3 regions of the Pseudarthrobacter sp. KH_020_B genome follow, and region 2 is predicted to be linked to each of the others. Evidence: predicted binding sites of a transcription regulator. Region 2 holds the regulator's gene; each other region holds the start of a gene.
What was found. Region 2 encodes LexA, which represses DNA repair genes until DNA is damaged. Its sites were predicted from a motif close to TCGAACANNTGTTCGA; they were not measured.
Positions count from the first base shown of each region.

Region 1: the regulator LexA is predicted to act here: its motif matches at 2,926-2,941, upstream of AC3IT0_RS20785 (HNH endonuclease signature motif containing protein).
Region 3: the regulator LexA is predicted to act here: its motif matches at 4,210-4,225, upstream of AC3IT0_RS12250 (DUF6504 family protein).

Region 1 is NZ_CM174506.1:4,426,732-4,433,395, forward strand. Features, by position in the region: gene AC3IT0_RS20765 (hypothetical protein) at 52-609, opposite strand; gene AC3IT0_RS20770 (hypothetical protein) at 628-1,203, opposite strand; gene AC3IT0_RS20775 (HNH endonuclease family protein) at 1,538-2,371, opposite strand; gene AC3IT0_RS20780 (hypothetical protein) at 2,371-2,760, opposite strand; gene AC3IT0_RS20785 (HNH endonuclease signature motif containing protein) at 2,993-4,582, shown strand; gene AC3IT0_RS20790 (glycoside hydrolase family protein) at 4,674-5,702, shown strand; gene gdhA (NADP-specific glutamate dehydrogenase) at 5,695-6,664, opposite strand, start outside.
Region 2 is NZ_CM174506.1:1,630,628-1,637,291, reverse strand. Features, by position in the region: gene priA (bifunctional 1-(5-phosphoribosyl)-5-((5-phosphoribosylamino)methylideneamino)imidazole-4-carboxamide isomerase/phosphoribosylanthranilate isomerase PriA) at 1-335, opposite strand, end outside; gene AC3IT0_RS07700 (hypothetical protein) at 394-552, opposite strand; gene hisH (imidazole glycerol phosphate synthase subunit HisH) at 553-1,284, opposite strand; gene hisB (imidazoleglycerol-phosphate dehydratase HisB) at 1,281-1,907, opposite strand; gene AC3IT0_RS07685 (histidinol-phosphate transaminase) at 1,990-3,108, opposite strand; gene AC3IT0_RS07680 (LysM peptidoglycan-binding domain-containing protein) at 3,187-3,627, opposite strand; gene lexA (transcriptional repressor LexA) at 3,977-4,723, shown strand; gene AC3IT0_RS07670 (ATP-dependent DNA helicase) at 4,772-6,664, opposite strand, start outside.
Region 3 is NZ_CM174506.1:2,673,058-2,679,721, reverse strand. Features, by position in the region: gene AC3IT0_RS12285 (MBL fold metallo-hydrolase) at 1-583, opposite strand, end outside; gene AC3IT0_RS12280 (S-(hydroxymethyl)mycothiol dehydrogenase) at 580-1,665, opposite strand; gene AC3IT0_RS12275 (mycoredoxin) at 1,750-2,007, opposite strand; gene AC3IT0_RS12270 (SOS response-associated peptidase) at 2,166-2,897, shown strand; gene AC3IT0_RS12265 (VOC family protein) at 2,922-3,344, opposite strand; gene AC3IT0_RS12260 (chorismate mutase) at 3,364-3,684, shown strand; gene AC3IT0_RS12255 (hypothetical protein) at 3,740-4,129, opposite strand; gene AC3IT0_RS12250 (DUF6504 family protein) at 4,284-4,619, shown strand; gene AC3IT0_RS12245 (DNA polymerase III subunit alpha) at 4,616-6,664, shown strand, end outside.

The sequences.
Region 1 (6,664 bases), 2.0 Mb from region 2:
GCAAGACACTCTGCCATGGCCCTGCACTGAGCGTCGCGACCCGGCAAGAACTCAAGCGTGCGGCGTGGTGGTCATCTGCAGATCAGGGATGGGCACGGTGTCGCTGCCGATGTAGATCACGCTAGTTTGACCGTGTCTGGCCAAATGCGCCCGATAGCCGGGAATATGAAGTGTGATGGCGGTCTGGATGGTGCCGTCTATGGTCATTTCGGCGTCGCCCGTGATTCCGCGTGCGGCTAGTTGCTCCTGCTGTGAAGTGAGTTGCATTCCTCGTGGTTGGTCGGGGTCAGCGGCGGGACGGCCGACAGCCAGCTCGACATTCACGCTGAATTCGATCAAGGCGGAGCGCAAAAAGTCTCCGGGAGCGCCATGGGCTGGCGAAGGGGTCAATTCGCGGACGGTGCGGGCCCGCGCTGCGAGTTGGTTGTTGACCCGGTAGTCGATGTCGATGCACCAGATCCGATCATCTACGGCTCCACCGCTTATATCCAGCCGGGCGCCGGGCGGCGGGGCAGTGAGCACAGCAACAGCTTGCCCGAACTGGGCAAGCATCTCGGTCTGGCTGGGGATCCGCCGTGGTGGCGGATCCCCAGCATTGGTGAAATCCATACGGCTAGAGTACGCGCATCAGTAGATGGTGGCGTCGTCAAATGGCGAGCCGGAAACGCAAATCGTTCCGTCATTCAACATCGCCCAGCTTCCGCTGTTTACCTCTGCCCAAGAGTATCCGAGGGCCATATTGATGAGAGTGCGGTAGCCGGACCAGCTGGCCCCGCCCGTGTAGTTGGGCTTGTACCAGGGCTGCTCGCTGTATCCGGCGTTGTCATAGATGCCGACGTACCAGCCGTAGGCGATGACTGGGGCAATTACTGTGAATCCCGTGGCAATCGTGGCGTTCCGGTTGCCGATGCCTTTGTATTCGATCCAGGATGAGCCGCAGTTGCCATAGGCGACTCCGGCTGGGACAGCCAGCGCGGTCCTATGGAGCTGTGTGGCCGCGGTCTGGGGCTTCTGGCCGTAGCCCACGGTCACAACAGCATCCGCGGTGTTTGAGGTGGCTGCCGCGGCCTTGTTGGCCGGATGTGGCTTGGCTTGCCATTTCTGGAACGCTTCTGCCGGGAGCTGCAGCTTTTGGCCGTTTTCCAGCGTCAGAATGCCGCCGCCGGTGTTCGCAGAGGCGGACACCACTTGGTATGCCGTCATCCCCGCCTCCGGGGAGCTGTGAGTTCCTTCGGTTTCCGCGTTGGCCGGTGCCGCCAACAAGCTCAGCGAAACAGCCGCGACAATCGCGGCTGCGAGACTACCTTTGATAGCTTTTTGGCCACTCGGGCCCTTACTGTCATACCGGATTTCATAAGACTGCGAAATGACATGTGAATCCCCCGATTCAATTGGATACCTCCCCAATGAGGTATCTCTAACGTGAGGCTAGTGCCGGGCAAGAAAATTTACAATCTTTGGATAAACTACTTTTGCCAGCGGCTGGTTCCGAGTCCGGAACGTTGGACGGACGTCGACGGGGGTCAGCATCCGAGTGTTATCTCTGGCTTGACGAATTTGAAGCATCAAGTGGACGGGTCGCCTCGGTTACCGTAGGCAAACGCAGTTCCGGGCAGGATGACAGAACTTGCGCCATTGCGTCCTTCTCGGCTCCTGTTACCCAGAGCTCGTACTTGGCCTTCACCGCGATCTGACGGGCAACATAAGTGCAACGAAACTGCTTATTGGGAGGAAGCCAGGACGCAGCATCTGAAGCCCTCTTTTGCTGGTTGCTTCGGCCGTCTGCCGCGAGGAGGTTCAAAGGGTCATTGGCGAATGAGATCCGCTCATCGCGTGTAAGTTGTTGCGCGCCCTTTTGCCATGCATCACCAAGGGCAGAAACGTGATCGATTTGGACCGCCATCGAGGAAGTCGCGCCACGAGTGAACTGTATTTTCCGCGCGGTGTATGGGTCGTTCAGAATCCCAGACTTGACCACGCAGTGGGGCGCGGCTCTCACGGGGGGAGGCGTCTTGCACGCGATCGAGGTAAGGTCCCGCGACAGAATGTCTTCGCGTGTCGATAGCCCGTTATTAGCCCACTCAGCACCACTCTCGTCGGTCCACGCTTCGCCAAACTCACTTCGCGTATAGCCGGTCTTCGGCGCTCGACCCTTGACTGGCAGGGAATCCAGTGCAGCCAACGCGCTGCCGGGATGGCTCTCTTGGGCCGTAACAGGCTGGAGCGAAGGCAATGTCGCACAGCCACTCAGCACGAAAGTCGTCAGCACGACGACAAGCAAACGACTTATGTTCGTCGAAAGGTTGCGGCATTCGTCACGCACGTCGCTCAAAACAAAACGCCGTTCAGATGCCCTTCCACCGCCCACCATCACAGGGATTCCGCCGTTTCAGCTGTCATGGGAGTGCAGATAATTCTCGTGTCGCAGCCGTTTCGGTCGACGTCGGCCCAGGCGGGGCCGAATTCCTCGCGGGTGTAGCCGGTCTTGGGGGCACGCCCCTTCACCGGGATGGTTTCCAGCTGGGCGAGGGCCGTTGCCACGTCGGCCGGGCTCACAGATGATTCGCCGGAGTTGCCCGACGGCGGTGCTTCCCTGACAGCTTCGGCCACCTTGGTTGCGGCCTGCGTTGCGGCCTGGGCTGCGGCGTCACAACCGGTGAGGGCGCTGGCGAGAAGCAGAGTGGTGAACAGCGTCAGTGCTTTGGTGGCGGCGGAGCGGTTGATCGTTATGTCCTTCAGGAGTACGGCGGAGGTGAACACGCTACTAGCGCGGGACGTTCTGACCTGTCATGCCGGGGAGTGGGGTCTGTCACCCGACCCGTCATGCTGGCCCGCATGCTTGGGCCGACTGAGTGGGCCGACTGAGACTCGGAAAGCCTCGCCGGAGCACTCGAGAGCCGGAAAGCCCTGCGTTTGGGGGAGATTCCGAACTTCTTTTCGCGTGGTCACGCTGCCAACCTTAAATGTCGTACCCCCTCGACATGATGGAGGTATGGACAACACGGCAGCGGCAGAGATTCTGGAGACCATCTCGGCCTCTGCTTTGCAGCTGGCCGGTGTGCTTCGCGGGACGGCCGTGGATCCGGCCGCTGACCTGGCCGCAGGCCCTGCCTGCGGCCGGGCTGCAACTGGTCCGGATGGTGCCCCTTCAGTGACTGGTCCGTCCGCAACGTGTGGGGACCTGGCTCGCTGGCAGGCTGAGCTTTGCGTGACCGTCCTGTCGGGGACCGTGGAGTTGGAAGCCATGTTCGCTGCCGTGAAGGTCCATGCCGCCAGCGGTTACGACGAGGCCGCCCAGACCATCGCGGGCCCCATCACTTCGCCGCAGGAGCAGACCGCCCAGGACAGGGGCATCGTGGCCGAGGTTGCCTGCGCCCTGACAGTCAGCGAACGCACGGGTGACGCGCTGCTGGGCGAAGCGCACCGCCTGACCACCGCTCTGCCTTTGACGCTGGCCGCCCTGGAAGCAGGGACCATTTCGTGGCAGCACGCCCGGATCATGGTGGACGAAACAGGCAATCTGGATCCCGTCGGCGCGGCTGCGTTGGAGGCGCACTTCCTGGGCCCGGAGGCACCCAACCCGGCGCGGGGTTGCCTGGCCGGGGAGATGATCCCGTCCCGGTTCCGCGCCAAGGCCCGGACCTGGCGCGAACGCCACCACCCGGACAGCATCCAAACACGCCACACCCGCAGCGCGGCGGACCGGCGGCTGGAGTACTCCCCGGACCGTGACGGCATGGCCTGGCTCTCCGCCTACCTCCCGGCCGATCAGGCCTCCGGGATCTGGGACCGCGCCACCAGCGCCGCCCGCGCTCTGCAGGGACCCACCGAGTCCAGGACCCTCACCCAACTCCGTGCCGACAGCGCCGCGGCTTGGCTTCTGGGCGGGCAGGCCGATCTGATCCCGTCACCCAAGGCGCAAGTCCTGGTCACGGTGCCGGTCTTCGCGCTTATGGGCCTGACCGATGAACCCGCGATGCTCGATGGGTACGGGCCAATCCCGCCGTCCATGGCCCGCCACCTGATCGCCGACGGCGCCGATTCGTTCCACCGCGTCCTGACAGACCCCCGCGACGGCGCACCGCTGGAAATCGGCCGTGACAGCTACCGGATCCCCAAAGCGATGCGCCAATGGCTTAGATTGCGGGATGGAAAGTGCCCATTCCCCGGCTGCAGCAACCACTCTTTGGACAACGAAGCCGACCACCTTCTCGCCTGGGCCCACGGCGGCACCACCGGCATATCAAATCTCGGGCAGCCATGCCATCGGCATCACCGGTTGAGACACACCACCGGTTGGACACCCACCGCAGCCACCAAAGATGACCCACCGGGCTGGATATCTCCCACCGGACGGCACTACGCCAGCGAACACCCCGACTGGGAACCACCGACCTGGCCAGCCCAGGTCCTGGAGCAACCGAGGGACCTCGAACTTGGCCAGGCCCCGCCCAAATACACACAGCCCGAGGACATCCCGCCCGGTGACCCGCTGCCCGAGTGGACATGGCCGCATCAGCCGCCCGAGGACCCGCTCCCGGACGGGGCGCTCCTCCGCACGTCCGAGGACGTCACCTTATAACGGAACGACTTCCTTCAGTCCAGCTGCGGGAAAGCACTTTCCCGCATATGCTGTACGGAATTCTGACTGCCCATCCACCTGGAGATTCCCCGTGCACACCGAAGCCGCCGCTTCCCGTTTTTCCCGTGCAACTGCAGCACACAGCGTCGCGCCACTCAGCTGTGACGCCTTCAAATCTCCCTATCAGGATCCCGTCTGGGACGGCCCCACAGACCCCATTCTGGTATCCGACCATCTGACCGGCGACTGGGTGCTCTACTACACTCAACGCCGGGCAACGGAAACCGGCCTGACGGGTGTCGAGTGGGTGCACGGCACGGCAATCGGGGTGGCCCGCTCGTCCGATGGCGGCCTCAACTGGCAATATCAGGGCACGCTGGACGGACTGGTCCCGCCAGGAACTGAACTTCCCGCCACACTCTGGGCGCCCGACGTCGTCCGAATCGGTGACCAATGGATCATGTACCTGACGGTCCTCGCAGGCGTGCGGACCGATTGGACAGGCAACGCCGCCATCGTCCAGTTCGCCAGCGCGGACTTGGTCACCTGGGAATTCCTCGGTGCCATCGACCTGGATTCTCCGCGGGTCATCGACGCGGCAGTGGCCCTCTGCGGAGACGGTCTGCATCGGCTCTGGTACAAGGATGAATCCCGGGGATCCAACACCTACAGCGCGGCAAGCAGGACCCCGGCCGATCCGTCGTCGTGGGTTCTTGAAGGCCTGACCATCGGCGGGCGTCCGCACGAAGGACCCAAAGTCTTCAAGCTCGGCGGCCAGTTCTGGATGATCGTGGACGAATGGCGTGGCCAGGCGATCTACCGGTCCGAGGACGCCTCAGGCGACTGGACGCGGCAGGAATATTCTGAGGGGCTCATCCTGACGGCACCTGAAACGGCCGACGGCGGCCCGGTAGTAGGACGGCACGCGGACGTGGTGCCGCTGGAGGCCACGGCAGACGGTAAGGAGCGGGCACTCATCGTGTATTTCACCCATCCGCACTGGAACGGCGCGGATATCGACGGCATGACAGCGGACCCCAAGACCCGCCTCAGCCACGTCCGGGCCGCAGTGCTGGAAGTGCAGGACGGCACCCTGCTCTGCCGGCATGCCGTCAGATGAGACCCTGCGCCAGCATGGCGTCAGCTACCTTGACGAAGCCGCCGATGTTGGCACCGAGCACGTAGTTGCCCGGGTCGCCGTACTCGTCCGCGGTTGACGCGCAGCGGTGGTGGATCCCCACCATGATCTCCGTGAGCCGCTGTTCAGTGTGCTCGAAAGACCAGGAATCGCGGCTGGCGTTCTGCTGCATCTCAAGCGCCGACGTCGCCACGCCGCCTGCGTTCGCGGCCTTGCCCGGCCCGAACAGCACGCCAGCATCCTGGAACACCGAGACAGCGTCGCGGGTGGAGGGCATGTTCGCACCTTCGCCGATGGCGACCAAGCCGTTGCGGACCAAGCGAGCGGCAGCATCGCCGTCGAGCTCGTTCTGCGTGGCGCACGGGAGCGCCACCGTTGCGTCGACATCCCACACCGATCCGGCTTCAACATAGGAAACGCCGGGACGGCGGAGAGCGTAATCCTTGAGGCGTCCGCGTTCAACTTCCTTGACCTCGCGGAGGAGCGCGACGTCGATTCCCGCCTCATCCACGATGTAGCCGGAGGAATCGGAGCAGGCCACCACGCTGGCACCGAGCGCCTGCGCTTTGGCAATGGCGTTGATGGCCACGTTGCCGGAACCTGACACCACCACGCGCTGCCCGTCGAAGGACGATCCACGGGTTTTCAGCATCTCCTGGGTGAAGATGACAGTGCCGTAGCCGGTGGCTTCCGGCCGCACCAGCGAGCCGCCCCAGGACATGCCCTTGCCGGTGAGGACGCCGGATTCGTAGCGGTTGGTGATGCGCTTGTACTGCCCGAAGAGGTAGCCGATTTCGCGGCCGCCGACGCCGATATCCCCGGCCGGCACGTCGGTGTACTCGCCGATGTGGCGATACAGCTCGGTCATGAACGACTGGCAGAACCGCATCACTTCGGCATCGCTGCGGCCACGGGGATCGAAGTCCGAGCCGCCCTTGCCGCCG
Region 2 (6,664 bases):
GCCGTGCCGAGGTTGACGCGGGCCACGCCGAGGTCCAGCGCCGCCTCGAGGGATTCGTCGTCCCGGAGCCCTCCGGAGAGCTCCACTTTGATGTCCAGCCGGCCCACTACTTCACGGAGCAGCTCGGCGTTGGAGCCACGGCCGAACGCGGCGTCGAGGTCCACCAGGTGCACCCATTCGGCGCCCTGCTCCTGCCAGTTGAGGGCCGCCTCCAGCGGAGTGCCGTAGCTCGTCTCGCTGCCGGCCTCACCCTGGACCAGCCGTACGGCCTGTCCGTTTACGACGTCGACGGCGGGCAGCAGTTCAAGAACCGGCAGATCGGTTGCGGTGGTCATCTCGAATCCTCTTGGGTGTTGGGTTGGACGTGGAAGCGGAACTGGTCAATGCGTGGGGCTAGGTTCCAGGAAGCGTCAGCAGGTAGGCGGCCAGCAGCGACATTGCGGCCAGGACGTAGAAGCCCACCTGGGTCCACAGCGGCTTGTGCTGCTGCCTGAAGGACAGGGCGCCGCCCACCAGGACGCCGGCGAGGCCCATCAGGACAATCGACCACATCTAGGCGGCGTCCGTGGCGGCCGGCTTGCGAAGGCCGTCTACCCAGTTGCGCAGCAGCCGTGCACCGGCGTCTCCGGATTTTTCGGGGTGGAACTGGGTGGCGCAGAGCGGCCCATTCTCCACTGCGGCGATAAAGCGGGCGCCGTGTTCTGACCAGGTCACCAGCGGCGCGGCCATCCGCGGCTGGATGACGTCGAAGTCCCATTCCTGGACACCATAGGAGTGGACGAAGTAGAAGCGCTGGTCCGCGACGCCGGCAAAGAGCTTGGATCCTTCCGGAACGTCCACGGTGTTCCAGCCCATGTGCGGCACCACCTCGGCGGGAAGGAGTTCCACCTTGCCCGGCCACTCCCCCATGCCTTCGGCTTCTGTCCCGTGCTCAACCCCGGCCTCGAACAGGACCTGCAGGCCCACGCAGATTGCCAGGACCGGCCTGCCCCCGGCCACGCGCCTGCCGATCAGCCGGATGCCGTCCACGGCCTTGAGCTCGCGCATAACAGTCTCGAACGCGCCGACGCCGGGTACCACCAGGCCGTCGGCGTTCAGCACGTCCTCGGGCTTGGAGCTGAGGATGACCTCGGCTCCTGCCCGCTCCAGGGCGCGAACGGCGGAACGGACGTTTCCGGAACCGTAATCCAGGACAGTGACCGTGGGCTTGCCCTCGGGCGATGCTGGCTTTTTGCTGGCGGCCGGATCGATGACGGCACCGTCCCGGAGGATTTGGCCGCTCACAGGGCACCCTTCGTGGAGGGGATTCCCTCCACGCGGGGATCGGGTTCGACTGCAGCGCGCAGGGCGCGGGCGAAAGCCTTGAACTGCGCTTCCACGATGTGGTGCGGGTCGCGGCCCGCTATGACGTTCATGTGGAGGCAGATGCCTGCGTGAAGCGTGATGGCCTCAAAAACGTGGCGGGTCAGCGACCCGGTGAAGTGGCCTCCGATGAGGTGGTACTCCTGCCCGGCAGGCTCGCCGCCGTGCACCAGGTAGGGGCGGCCGGAGACGTCGACGACGGCGTGTGCCAGTGCTTCGTCGAGGGGCACCGTGGCCTCGCCGAACCTGCGGATGCCTGCTTTGTTGCCCAGGGCGGTGCGCAGCACTTCGCCGAACGTGATGGCGACGTCCTCCACCGTATGGTGGACGTCAATGTGGGTGTCACCGGTGGCCTTGACCGTCATGTCAATGAGCGAGTGCTTGCACAGCGCTGTCAGCATGTGGTCGTAGAACGGGACAGACGTGTCGATGTCCGAGACGCCCGTGCCGTCGAGGTTGATCTCCACGAGCACTGACGATTCACTGGTGGCACGCTCCATGCGTGCGGTCCGGGACTCGGCAGCGTTCGATCCGGTGGAACTCATGGTCATATGTCCTTATAAGCGAAGTCGGTGATGCGTCAGCGAAGGAGATGTGCCGCCGCGCGGCGGCACCGATACTTCAAGTTTAGGCGGGCAGCTTGGCCTGGCTGGCCAGGATGCGTTCCAGCGACGTCAGGAACGCTGTGGTCTCCGTCTCAGTTCCCGCTGTGACCCGCAGGTGGCCGGGGATGCCGACGTCGCGGATCAGCACGCCGCCGTCCAGCAACTGCTGCCAGACCTCATGCGGGCGGTCGAGGCCGCCGAAGAAGACATAGTTCGAATCGGAGGCGGCGGGCTTGAGGCCCATGCGGGTCAGCTCCGACACGATGCGGTCGCGCTGTTCCTTGATGTCCTCGACGTCGGCCATCAGTGCGGTGCGGTGCTGGAGGGCAGCGAGAGCTGTTGCCTGGGTGATGGCCGAAAGGTGGTACGGCAGCCGGACCAGGCGGATTGCGTCCGTGACTTCAGGAGCGGCCGCCATGTAGCCCAGGCGGGCGCCCGCGAGGGCGAACGCCTTGCTCATGGTGCGGGACACAATGAGGCGCTCCCGCCCGGGCAGCAACGTCAGGGCGCTGGGCGTTCCGTCGTGGGCGAACTCATGGTAGGCCTCGTCAACGATGACGATGGTCTGGCTGGCCTCGCCGGCCGAGTACACGGCCTCCACAACGTCCAGGCCCAGGCCCGTGCCGGTGGGGTTGTTCGGCGAGCAGAGGAAAACGATGTTGGGCTGAAGCTCCTTCACCTGCAACGCGGCCGATTCGGCACTGAGCCCGTAATCATCGGCCCGCTGCCCGACGATGTACCCGGTGTCCGTGCCGCTGGCCAGGAGCGGATACATGGAGTACGTGGGCGGGAATCCCAGGGCCGTGCGCCCGGGTCCGCCGAACGCCTGGAGAATCTGCTGGAGAACCTCGTTGGACCCGTTGGCCGCCCAGATGTTGGTGGCATCAAGACCGTGGCCGAGATATTCAGCCAGCGCTTCCCGGAGCTCGGTGAACTCACGGTCCGGGTAGCGGTTGAGGCCTGCAGCGGCTTCCGTCACGGCCACGCTGATCGCGGCCCGAACGTCCGCAGGCACGCCATGGGTGTTCTCGTTGACGTTCAGCAGGATGGGCACATCCAGCTGCGGGGCACCGTACGGGGTCAGTCCGCGGAGGTTGCTCCGGAGGGGAAGTCTGTTCAGACGCTCTAGCTGGTCATTCACCTGAACAGTTTAGGTCCGAAGCAGACGGCCTGAAAATGTGACGGCCTGCGGCGGCACGCTCCCGAGCCTGCAGGCTCATTACTTGGTGGGGACGAAGAGCTGCTGTCCGGGGACAACGCCCCCGGCGGAAAGGTTGTTCAACTGGGCAATATCCGCGATGACATCACGGGGATCACGCTCGGGCGCCACGGCACCGGCGATAGCCCAGAGTGACTGTCCGGCCTGCACCGTGACCGTGACCGTTGGCGTCAGCGACAGGTCGGCCGCCGAATCAGCAGCCTTTGCCGGGGCGTTGAGGAAACCTGCCAGCGAAAGCAGGATGGCGGCAAGGATCATCAGCGGGATGCCGATGAGGACAATCCGGCCCCTGCGGGTCAGGCGCAGCGGCTTCAACGATTCCGTGCGCTGCCTGGGCGCCGAAGCCGGCGTCGAGACACGTGCGGACCATTGCCGCGAGGTGAGATCCTGCACGGACATAAGCTGCGGACGCGAGTCCTGCGAAGCAGATATAGCTGACATGAAATGAGCCCTCCTGGACCATACTGTGCTGCCCGGTGCGCCCTCCGCGTCCACTTGCCGGTGCTGGCCTGGGCCGTCCATAAATTCGAGTATTCGAATCCGCAAGCAACGAGTAGAACACATGTTCGAACTTTGCTTCTTCATTTTTAGCACTTATCAACGAATATTGTCGAGACTCGCTAGAACAAATGTTTGAAAAAGCCCTGCGGCTGGCCTACGTTTGGATCAAAGAACAACCACCTCTGTAGTTGATCAGCAGGGTCTGACAATCAACTCCGACACCAGCCCCGGGGCGTTCCAGGCACCAGCGGCCGGAGCGGATCCGGGCAACCGAAAGGCATTGGCGAACATGGCAGCACCAGCCGCCGAGGGCAAGGCGACACCGCAGCGCCGCCAGCCCCAACGGACCCCCAAGGGGCTCACCGCCCGCCAAAAGAAGATCCTCGAAACGATCCAGCGCTCGGTGAATGACAACGGCTATCCGCCGTCCATGCGTGAAATCGGCGACACCGTGGGCCTGGCGAGTTTGTCCAGCGTGACCCACCAGCTCTCGCAGCTGGAGAAGCTGGGATACCTCCGCCGGGACCCCAAGCGTCCGCGCGCCATGGAAGTCCTGATGCCGCTGACGCTGGACGGCGGGTCCACCAAGTCCAACGGGACAACCAAGCCCGCAGTCCTGCACGGCATCGGCGGAACGGTCACCGAACTTCCCTCTGCCATGGACACCGCCATGGTGCCGCTGGTGGGCCGGATCGCGGCCGGCGGACCCATCCTTGCCGATCAGGTGGTGGAAGACGTGATGCCCCTGCCCCGGCAGCTCGTGGGCCAGGGTGAGCTGTTTATGCTGCGCGTGGCCGGCGACTCCATGGTGGACGCCGCCATCTGCGACGGTGACTGGGTAGTGGTCCGGCGGCAGTCCGATGCCGCCAACGGGGATATTGTCGCGGCCCTGCTGGACGACGAAGCCACGGTGAAGACCTTCCGTCAACGCGATGGCCATACGTGGCTGTTGCCGCAGAACACCCAGTACGAGCCCATTCTGGGCGATCACGCCACGATCATGGGCAAGGTCGTCTCGGTCCTGCGGTCCCTCTAGGACACAAAGGTCCGTCTAGAACAAGGGCCCGCTACGACCTGCGCCCCCTCAGACGCCCTTCCCGGAAAGCCTTTCCAGGGCGGCGAACGCCGTCTTCCGGTCCGTGGTGGGCCAAAACGGTGGCAGCGCGGCGCGGAGGAATCCGGCGTAGCGCTCGGTGGCAAGCCGGGAATCAAGCACGGCCACCACGCCTTTGTCTCCGGTGGAACGGATCAGCCTGCCCGCGCCCTGGGCCAGGCGGATGGCCGCGTGCGTTGCCGAAACCGCCATAAAGCCGTTTCCGCCGGCCTGGGCAACCGCGCGTGACCGTGCGGTCATCAGCGGATCATCCGGCCGTGGGAACGGGATGCGGTCGATCACCACCAGCCGGCATGATCCACCCGGAACATCAACACCCTGCCACAGTGACATGGTGCCGAACAGGCAGGTATCCGGTTCGTCCGCGAACTGCTTCACGAGGGCCGTCATGGTGGAATCGCCCTGGCACAGAATGCTGAGGCCGAGCCGGGGGCGCATTGCCTCGGCGGCCTCCTCCGCGGCACGGCGTGACGAAAAGAGGCACAGGGCGCCGCCGCCGGACGCCCGGATCAGCGCCTCAAGTTCGTCGAGGGCCTCCGGCGACGCCCCGCGGCCAGGCTTGGGAAGGTGCCCCGCGACGTAGAGGATCCCCTGCTTGGGATAGTCAAAGGGCGATCCCACGTCGATCCCGGTCCAGCTCGGTGCGCCCTCACCCACAAGCCCCAAGCCGCCGGCGGCCGGTTCAAAGGCCGAGCCGATGGCCAGGGTTGCCGAGGTCAGCACCACGGTGTGGCCGGCGAAAAGCCCCTCGCGGAGCTTGCCGGCAACGCTCAGCGGCGCGATGTTGACCAGGGCCGGCGCCGACTCATCGGGCTGCGCATAGCCCTGCTGCGGATCGAAGGAACTTGCACGGGAGAACCACACCACTTCACGGTTTTCCCGGGCCACGATCAGCCGTTCACAAAGTTCGAGGATCAGCATCAGGCGTGAGCGCGCGAGCTGCCGCCCGCCGTCGGCCGTTTGGCTGCCGTCACCCTTGGAATCGGACAGCGCAGCCCTGCAGGCCTCGCGCAGCTGGTCCACACAGTCCAGCTGTTCGTCGTTGAGGCCGTTCGGGAGCAGCCCGTTGGGCACGCCGGCAAGGGCGAGTTCCAGGTTGGCGGCGGCTGCGTTGAGGGCATCCACGGTGATGGCCGTGTGTTTCCGCGCGCCCGACGCCGCAGCGTGGACCATTGCCACGGAGAGCTGCCCCGACACCGCACCGGTGACGCGGTCCTGCAGTTCGTGGGCCTCGTCCACCACCACAACGTCGTATTCGGGCAGCACGGCGAGGCCTTCAAAGGCGCTGACGGCGAGCATGGCATGGTTGGTGACCACAACGTCGGCCTCGGCGGCGTTGTGGCGCGCCAGTTCGCTGAAGCATTCAGCTGCCATGGGGCATTTCTGGGCCCCCAGGCATTCCATGGACGTCACCGAAACCTGGCGCCAAGCCCGGTCGGTTACACCGGGAAGCAGTTCATCACGGTCTCCCGTGGTGGTTTTTTCCGCCCACTCGCGCAGGCGCACCACTTCTTTCCCCAGCTGGGACGAGGGCCCGCCCAGGGCAGCGGCGAAATGCGGGACGCTGGTGTCTTCTCCGAGGGAGAACAGCTGGCCCTCGGCGGGTTCCTCGGAGGGGAACCCGCCTTCGAGCTTGTGCCGGCACACATAGTTGGAGCGGCCCTTGACCAGCGCCACCTTGACCGGCCGGTCCAGGGCAGGCGTGATGGTCTTCAGCAGCCGGGGAAGGTCGCGCCCCACAATCTGGGTCTGCAGCGCAAGCGTTGCTGTGGACACCAGGGTGGGCTTGTTACTCACGAGCGAGTGCGCAATGAGCGGAATCAGGTAGGCCAGCGATTTACCGGTACCAGTACCAGCCTGGAC
Region 3 (6,664 bases), 1.0 Mb from region 2:
TGTCGCCGTGCCCGGTCCGGACCACCGTTTCGGCCGGGAGCGGCAGCAGCCACGTCCGGATCGACTCGATGATGGTGGGGAAGTCGCTGTAGGACCTTCCCGTGGCGCCGGGGCCGCCCTGGAACAGGGTGTCGCCGCTGAAGAGCGAGCCCTCGCCGTCGGGCCCGTCAGCCAGGTGGAAGGACACCGAGCCAGGCGAGTGCCCGGGGGTGTGCAGGGCCGTCAGGCTGGCCCCCGCCACCTCAATGACGTCGCCGTGCTTGATGGCGACGTCGGGTTCCACGTCCGGGTAGACACTCTTCCACAGCATCCAGTCGGCCTCGTGGAGGTGGATCGGGGCCTGGACGAGGTCCCAGAAGTCACCCACCGAACGGATGTGGTCGTCGTGGCCGTGGGTCAGCAGGATCGCCCTGAGCTTCCGGCCACCGACGGCGGCGGCAACGGCCTTGGCGTCGTGCGCGGGGTCGATCACCACGCATTCCTCCTCGTTGCCCACGATCCAGACGTTGTTGTCCACATCCCAGGTGCCGCCGTCGAGCGAGAATGTTCCGGACGTGACGAGTCGCTCGATCCGGAGGCTCACAGTTCCACCACCGAACGCAGCACCGAACCGGAGTGCATCTTCTCGAACGCTTCCTCCACCTGGTCGATGGTGATCCGCTCGGTAACAAAGGCATCCAGGTCCAGCTTGCCCTGCTTGTAGAGGCTGATCAGCATGGGGAAGTCCCGGGACGGCAGGCAGTCGCCGTACCAGGAGGACTTCAGCGATCCTCCGCGGCCGAAAACGTCCAGGAGCGGCAGTTCAAGGGTCATCTCCGGCGTCGGGACGCCCACCAGCACAACGGTGCCGGCGAGGTCGCGCGCGTAGAACGCCTGCTTGTACGTTTCGGGGCGGCCGACGGCGTCAATCACCACGTCAGCGCCGAACCCGCCGGTGAGCTCCCGGATTTTCTCCACCGGGTCCGAATCCGAGGAATCCACGGTGTGGGTGGCGCCGAGTTCCTTGGCGCGCTCCAGCTTTTTCGCGTCAATGTCGACGGCGATGACGGTGGTGGCTCCGGCGAGCGCGGCGCCGGCGATGGCAGCCACGCCCACGCCGCCGCAGCCGATGACGGCGACGGTATCGCCGCGCTTGACGCCGCCGGTGTTGATCGCGGCGCCCAGTCCGGCCATGACGCCGCAGCCCAGCAGGCCGATCGCGGCAGCGTCGGCGTCGGGATCCACCTTGGTGCACTGGCCGGCAGCCACGAGTGTCTTTTCGGTGAACGCGCCGATGCCCAGGGCGGCGGACAGTTCGGTGCCGTCCTCAAGCGTCATCTTCTGGGTGGCGTTGTGGGTGTTGAAGCAGTACTGTGCCTGGCCACGGTTGCACGCACGGCAATTGCCGCAGACGGCCCGCCAGTTCAGTACCACACGGTCGCCCGGGACGACATTGGTGACGTCGGGGCCCACGGCGCTGACCACGCCGGTGGCCTCGTGGCCCAGGAGGAACGGGAAGTCATCGCTGATACCGCCCAGTTTGTAGTGCAGGTCGGTGTGGCAGACGCCGCTGGTGATGATGTCCACCAGGGCCTCGCCCGGGCCCGGATCCGGGACCAGGATGGTCTCCAGAGTGACCGGGGCGCCCTTGGAGCGGGCTATGACACCTTTGACTTTATGGACCACGAAAGGCTCCCTCAATGCAGATAGACAAGAACGGGACCAACACGGATGTTGGTCCCGTTCTGTCTACCACATGGGCTGCAGGTCTCAGGCTGCGAGGCGGCTTTTTACCTCGGCGGCGGAAGGGTTGGTGGCGGCCGTGCCGTCCGGGAAGAGCACGGTGGGGACGGTGCGGTTGCCGCCGTTGAGCTTCTCCACGAGGTCGGCTGTGCCCTCCACCTCTTCGATGTTGATTTCCGTGTAGCCGATGCCCTGCGCGTCCAGCTGCTTCTTCAGCCGGTTGCAGTAGCCGCACCAGGTGGTGGAAAACATGGTGATGGTGCCGTTCTCGGGGGTAAAGTCCACGGAGCTCTCCTGATTTCGTTGAGGGGGTTCGTTCCTGTCAACGGTAACCCGCGGCGGACTATTCCCTGAGCCGGCCCTTCGAATGCCCGGCGGAAGCCGTGTCGGATGACAGTACATAACGCTGATGGCATGCTGGAGCCATGTGTGGACGCTATGTGATGGCACGGGCCGTGGGCGATTTGCTGGCCGACTTTGATGCCCAGCTGGAAGAAGAAGTGCACCTTCCCCCGTCCTGGAACGTGGCGCCGACCGACGCCGTTCCAATCGTCCTGGAACGGCTGATCGACGACAGCCCCGTGCGGCAGCTGCATGTGGCCCGCTGGGGCCTGGTACCGTCCTGGGCGAAGGATCCGGGGATCGGTCCCAAGATGATCAACGCGCGGAGCGAGACTGTGCTGGAGAAGCCGGCCTTCCGCAAGGCCGTGAAGTCACGCCGCTGCGCTGTCCCTGCGGACGGGTACTACGAATGGAAGCAGGGCACCGGCAAAGCCAAACAGCCCTACTACGTTCATCCAGGCAAGACCGGCGGGCTGGTGTTCGCGGGCCTGTATGAGTGGTGGAAGGATCCGTCCAAGGCCGACGGCGATCCCGGACGGTGGATGCTCTCCACGTCCATCCTGACCGCAGACACCCCGCCGCCCGGTGCTGAGTCCACAATTTTCGGCAAGCTCACTGCCCTGCACGACCGCGTGCCACTGCCCATGGACCGGGCAACGATGGCGTCGTGGCTTGATCCGCAGATCGATGACGCCGCCTTCCTCGTGGACCTGGTCCGGGCCCATGTGAAGGAAGTCGCGGCTGACTGGCATGTGGATTCGGTCGGTACCGAGGTGGGTGACGTACGCAACAACTCCCCGGAACTCATCCGGCCGGTGGAAGCACTCTTCTAAGCCGGCACCCGGGGCGACGTGCCCCTAAACGGTGACCTTGCCGGCGTCGTCCACTCCCCAGGTGGGGTTATAGGCGATCTCCCAGCGGAAGCCGTCCGGATCGGCGAAATAGCCGCTGTACCCGCCCCAAGGCTGAGTGACGGGTGCGGCGACGATGGTGGCCCCGGCCGATGCCGCTTCCGCCATGACTCGGTCCACCGCCTCGGTGCTGGGCAGGTTGTGGCTAAGCGTGATGCAGGGGACCGGGCCGGGAGCGCCTACCCCGGCCTCGGCGTGCATCTGCGCGGCATCCCACAGGGAAAGGATGAGGCCGTGGTTGACCTGGATGAACACCACATCGCCGGGAAACTCGCGCTGGACAGGCCAGCCGAGGCCCTCCGCGTAGAACCGGCGGGAGGCGTCAACACTGCGAACGCCTAGTGAGATGAAGTCGACTCTGGGCTGCATGCTTCGATACTGTCAGAAGATGGCAACAATTCAAGGACACGATAGGGACGCTTTGGCCGACAAGGAACAGCTCGCTGCCGTTCGGATTGCGGTCGACGAAGTTGACGAGCAGATTGTCACGCTCATTGCGCGGCGTGAACGCCTGATCCGGATCGCCGGGACCCTGAAGGGGGACGACGCTGAAGTCCGCGCGCCCGGCCGGGTGGAACGGGTGATTGCGCATGTCCGGGCCGCCGCGGAAAAGAAGGACATTGATCCGGACATCGTGGAATCAACCTACCGGGCCATGATCTCGGGGTTCATTGAACTCGAAATGAAGGTCCACAAAGAAAGCAGCTGACGCCGCCCCGGGTGCTGTCCGGACACGGTTCCGGCAGCACCTGTCCCGGTGTTGCCTAGAGCGATTCGTCGACGGCGACGCCCGACTGGAACTCCCTGCCGTCAGCCTCGCTGAAGGCCGACATAATGTGCCCCTTGCCCAGGCCATGGACGGCCGCGACGGGGAAGTTGCCCGTGATGGTGCTGCCCGAGTGCGTCACGCCGCCAAGATCGTAGTTTTCCTCGGCGCTCTGGTCATGGCTGAACGAGTAGAAGGCAATGGCCTCCCCGTTCATGAACTCAATGCCCAAGCGTCTTTGTGATGAGTAATCAGGGCTCGCCGCCACCAGCCCCACTACGTACGCACCTGCCCCCGGGATGTTGCCGTCGATATCGAAGGTTGCCACGAGCTTTTCGTCCTGGGCCTTGATGCTTACGTGCTTGAGGAGTGCGTCATTGGTGCTCATGCCATAATCCTGCCCTCCTGCTGCCCGTCCGTCCACCCCTGTCTAGGTTTTGTCGGAGCACCGTCGTAGACTGGATTTATTCGAACATGTATTCGAATACCCTGCTTTTGCAGCAGCACTTTGCATCAGCTCCGTTCAGTTCCGGGAGGCGCCCATGGGTATGTTCAGCGAGTCCGTGGACGTCGTCTGCACCCCCGCCGGCCAGCCGCTGAAACTCCAGTGGGCCGGGCGGCACTACACGGTATGCGCCGAGCCTGTCCGGTGGTACGAACGCCGGCAGTGGTGGGCCGAGGAACGCCGTGCGCCCCTCGGCAGCGGGCCGGGGCTGGTGGACCACGAAATCTGGCGCGTCCAAGTGCGGGCGGACCCGCGGAGTGCCGGGCCCCGGGATGAAGGGGAGCCGCTCACCCTGGACCTGAGCAGGCATGTCGGCAGCGGCTGCTGGAGGCTCCTGCAGATCCACGACGCCCTCCGGCCCCAAACAGCATGAGCTTCTCCCACCTTCACGTTTCCACGGCCTTCAGCGCACACTATGGCGTGGCCTGGCCCGACGAACTGACCCAAGTTGCCGCCGCGGACGGCGCAACCGCGCTCGCCTGCACGGACCGGGACGGCCTCTACGGCACCATCAAGCACCTTAAGGCCTGCATGGAAGCCAGCATCGACCCCATCGTGGGAGTGGACCTTGCGGTCTTCGACGACGACGGCGACCACCGCACCCAGCTCGCCGGCAGGGTGGTGGTGCTCGCCCGCGGCCACAACAACGGGGCGGGCTACCGCGCACTGTGCCGGCTGGTGTCCGATGCCCATGCCCGTACCTCCGGCAAAGCCGGGGGAACGGTGCCGGTGGCGGTCACACGCGCCGAACTCGCCTCCCGCACGCTCGACCCCCAAACCCTGAAACCGGTCCTGACCGTCCTGATCGGCCCGGATTCCGACGTCGGACGGGCCATGAGCGGCCGGCGCTACCTCCGTCCGCGCACTCTTTTCAAAAGCTGGCTGGACGCCATGCCCCCAAGAACCCTGGTGGCCGAAGTCGTTTCCCAGCTCACCGCCCCCGGAGCGCCCCTGAGCACCGCCCACGCAGTACGCATGCTCAAACTCGCGGAAGAACACCACGTGCCAGCCGTACTCACCAATGCGGTCCGCTACTGCGCAGAAGACGGTGCCGCCACGGCGGACGTGCTCGACTCCGCCCGGACGCTGAAGTCCCTCCCCGAACTCGCGGCCGAACCGCTGCTCCAGCCCAACGGGCAGGCCTGGCTCAAATCATCGGCGCAGATGCTTCAGCTCGGCAAGGAAATCATCCGCGCCGCAGGGTATGGCGCAGCGGACCTCAAACAGCTGATGGCACAGACCGAGGCGCTCGCCGACTTCTGCCGGATTGACCCGGTGACTGACATGGGATGGAAGCAGCCAGTAGTCCCCGAGGCATCGGTCATTGGCATCAGCCAGGACCCGCATATTGAACTGGTACAACGCTGTGAGGCCGGGATCAGCAGGCGGTTCCCGGGAATATCAGGCCCGGCCCACAAGGACATGCGCTCGCGGCTGGAGCATGAGCTGGGGATCATCAGGAACCTCGGGTTCTCCTCCTATTTCCTCACGGTCGCGGAGGTCTCCCGGATGATCCAGGACATGGGCGTCAGGGCGGCCGCCCGCGGTTCCGGGGCCTCCAGCCTGGTCAACTACCTGATTGATATCAGCCAGGTGGACCCCCTGCAGCACGACCTGATCTTCGAACGCTTCCTGTCCCGGGACCGGGCCACGTTGCCGGACATCGACATCGACGTCGAAAGCGCCGAACGGCACAACGTGTACCGCCGGATCTTTGACCGCTTCGGTTCCGAGCGCGTCACGCTGATGAGCATGCAGAACGGGTACCGCGCCCGCGGTGCCGTCCGTGACGCCGGGATGGCCCTGGGGATGGATAATGACGACGTCGGTGAGATCGCCAAGCAGCTGTGGCGCTTCTCGGCCCGGAAATTCCGTGAGGCACTGGTTGAGAAACCTGAGCTGCGGGAGTTCGCCGGCCGGGTGGAACAACGGGACTTCGCCGAAAACCAGCAGCTTGACCTGCTGGTGGACCTCACCGAACGGCTGGACCGGCTGCCCCGCCATATTTCCATGCATCCCTGCGGGGTGATCCTGGGCGATGCCACGCTGCTTGACCGGACCCCTGTCCAGCCCAGCGGACTGGGGCTGCCCATGAGCCAGTTCGACAAACACGACATGGATCCCATGGGCATGCTCAAGCTTGATGTCCTGGGGGTCAGGATGCAGAGCGCCATGGCGTTTGCCGTCCGGGAAGTCATCCGGATCCATCCCTCCAAAGCCGAAGTGGTGGCGGCGGGGGCCCACCCCGCAGGTCCGGACGGGACCGGGCCGGACTACATCGCCGAGAACGGCCACATCGACCTCAACGCCGTGCCGCTGGATGATGAACCAACCTACGAACTGATCCGCAGCACCCACACCCTGGGCTGTTTCCAGATCGAATCACCCGGGCAGCGTGAGCTGATCGGCAAGCTGGCG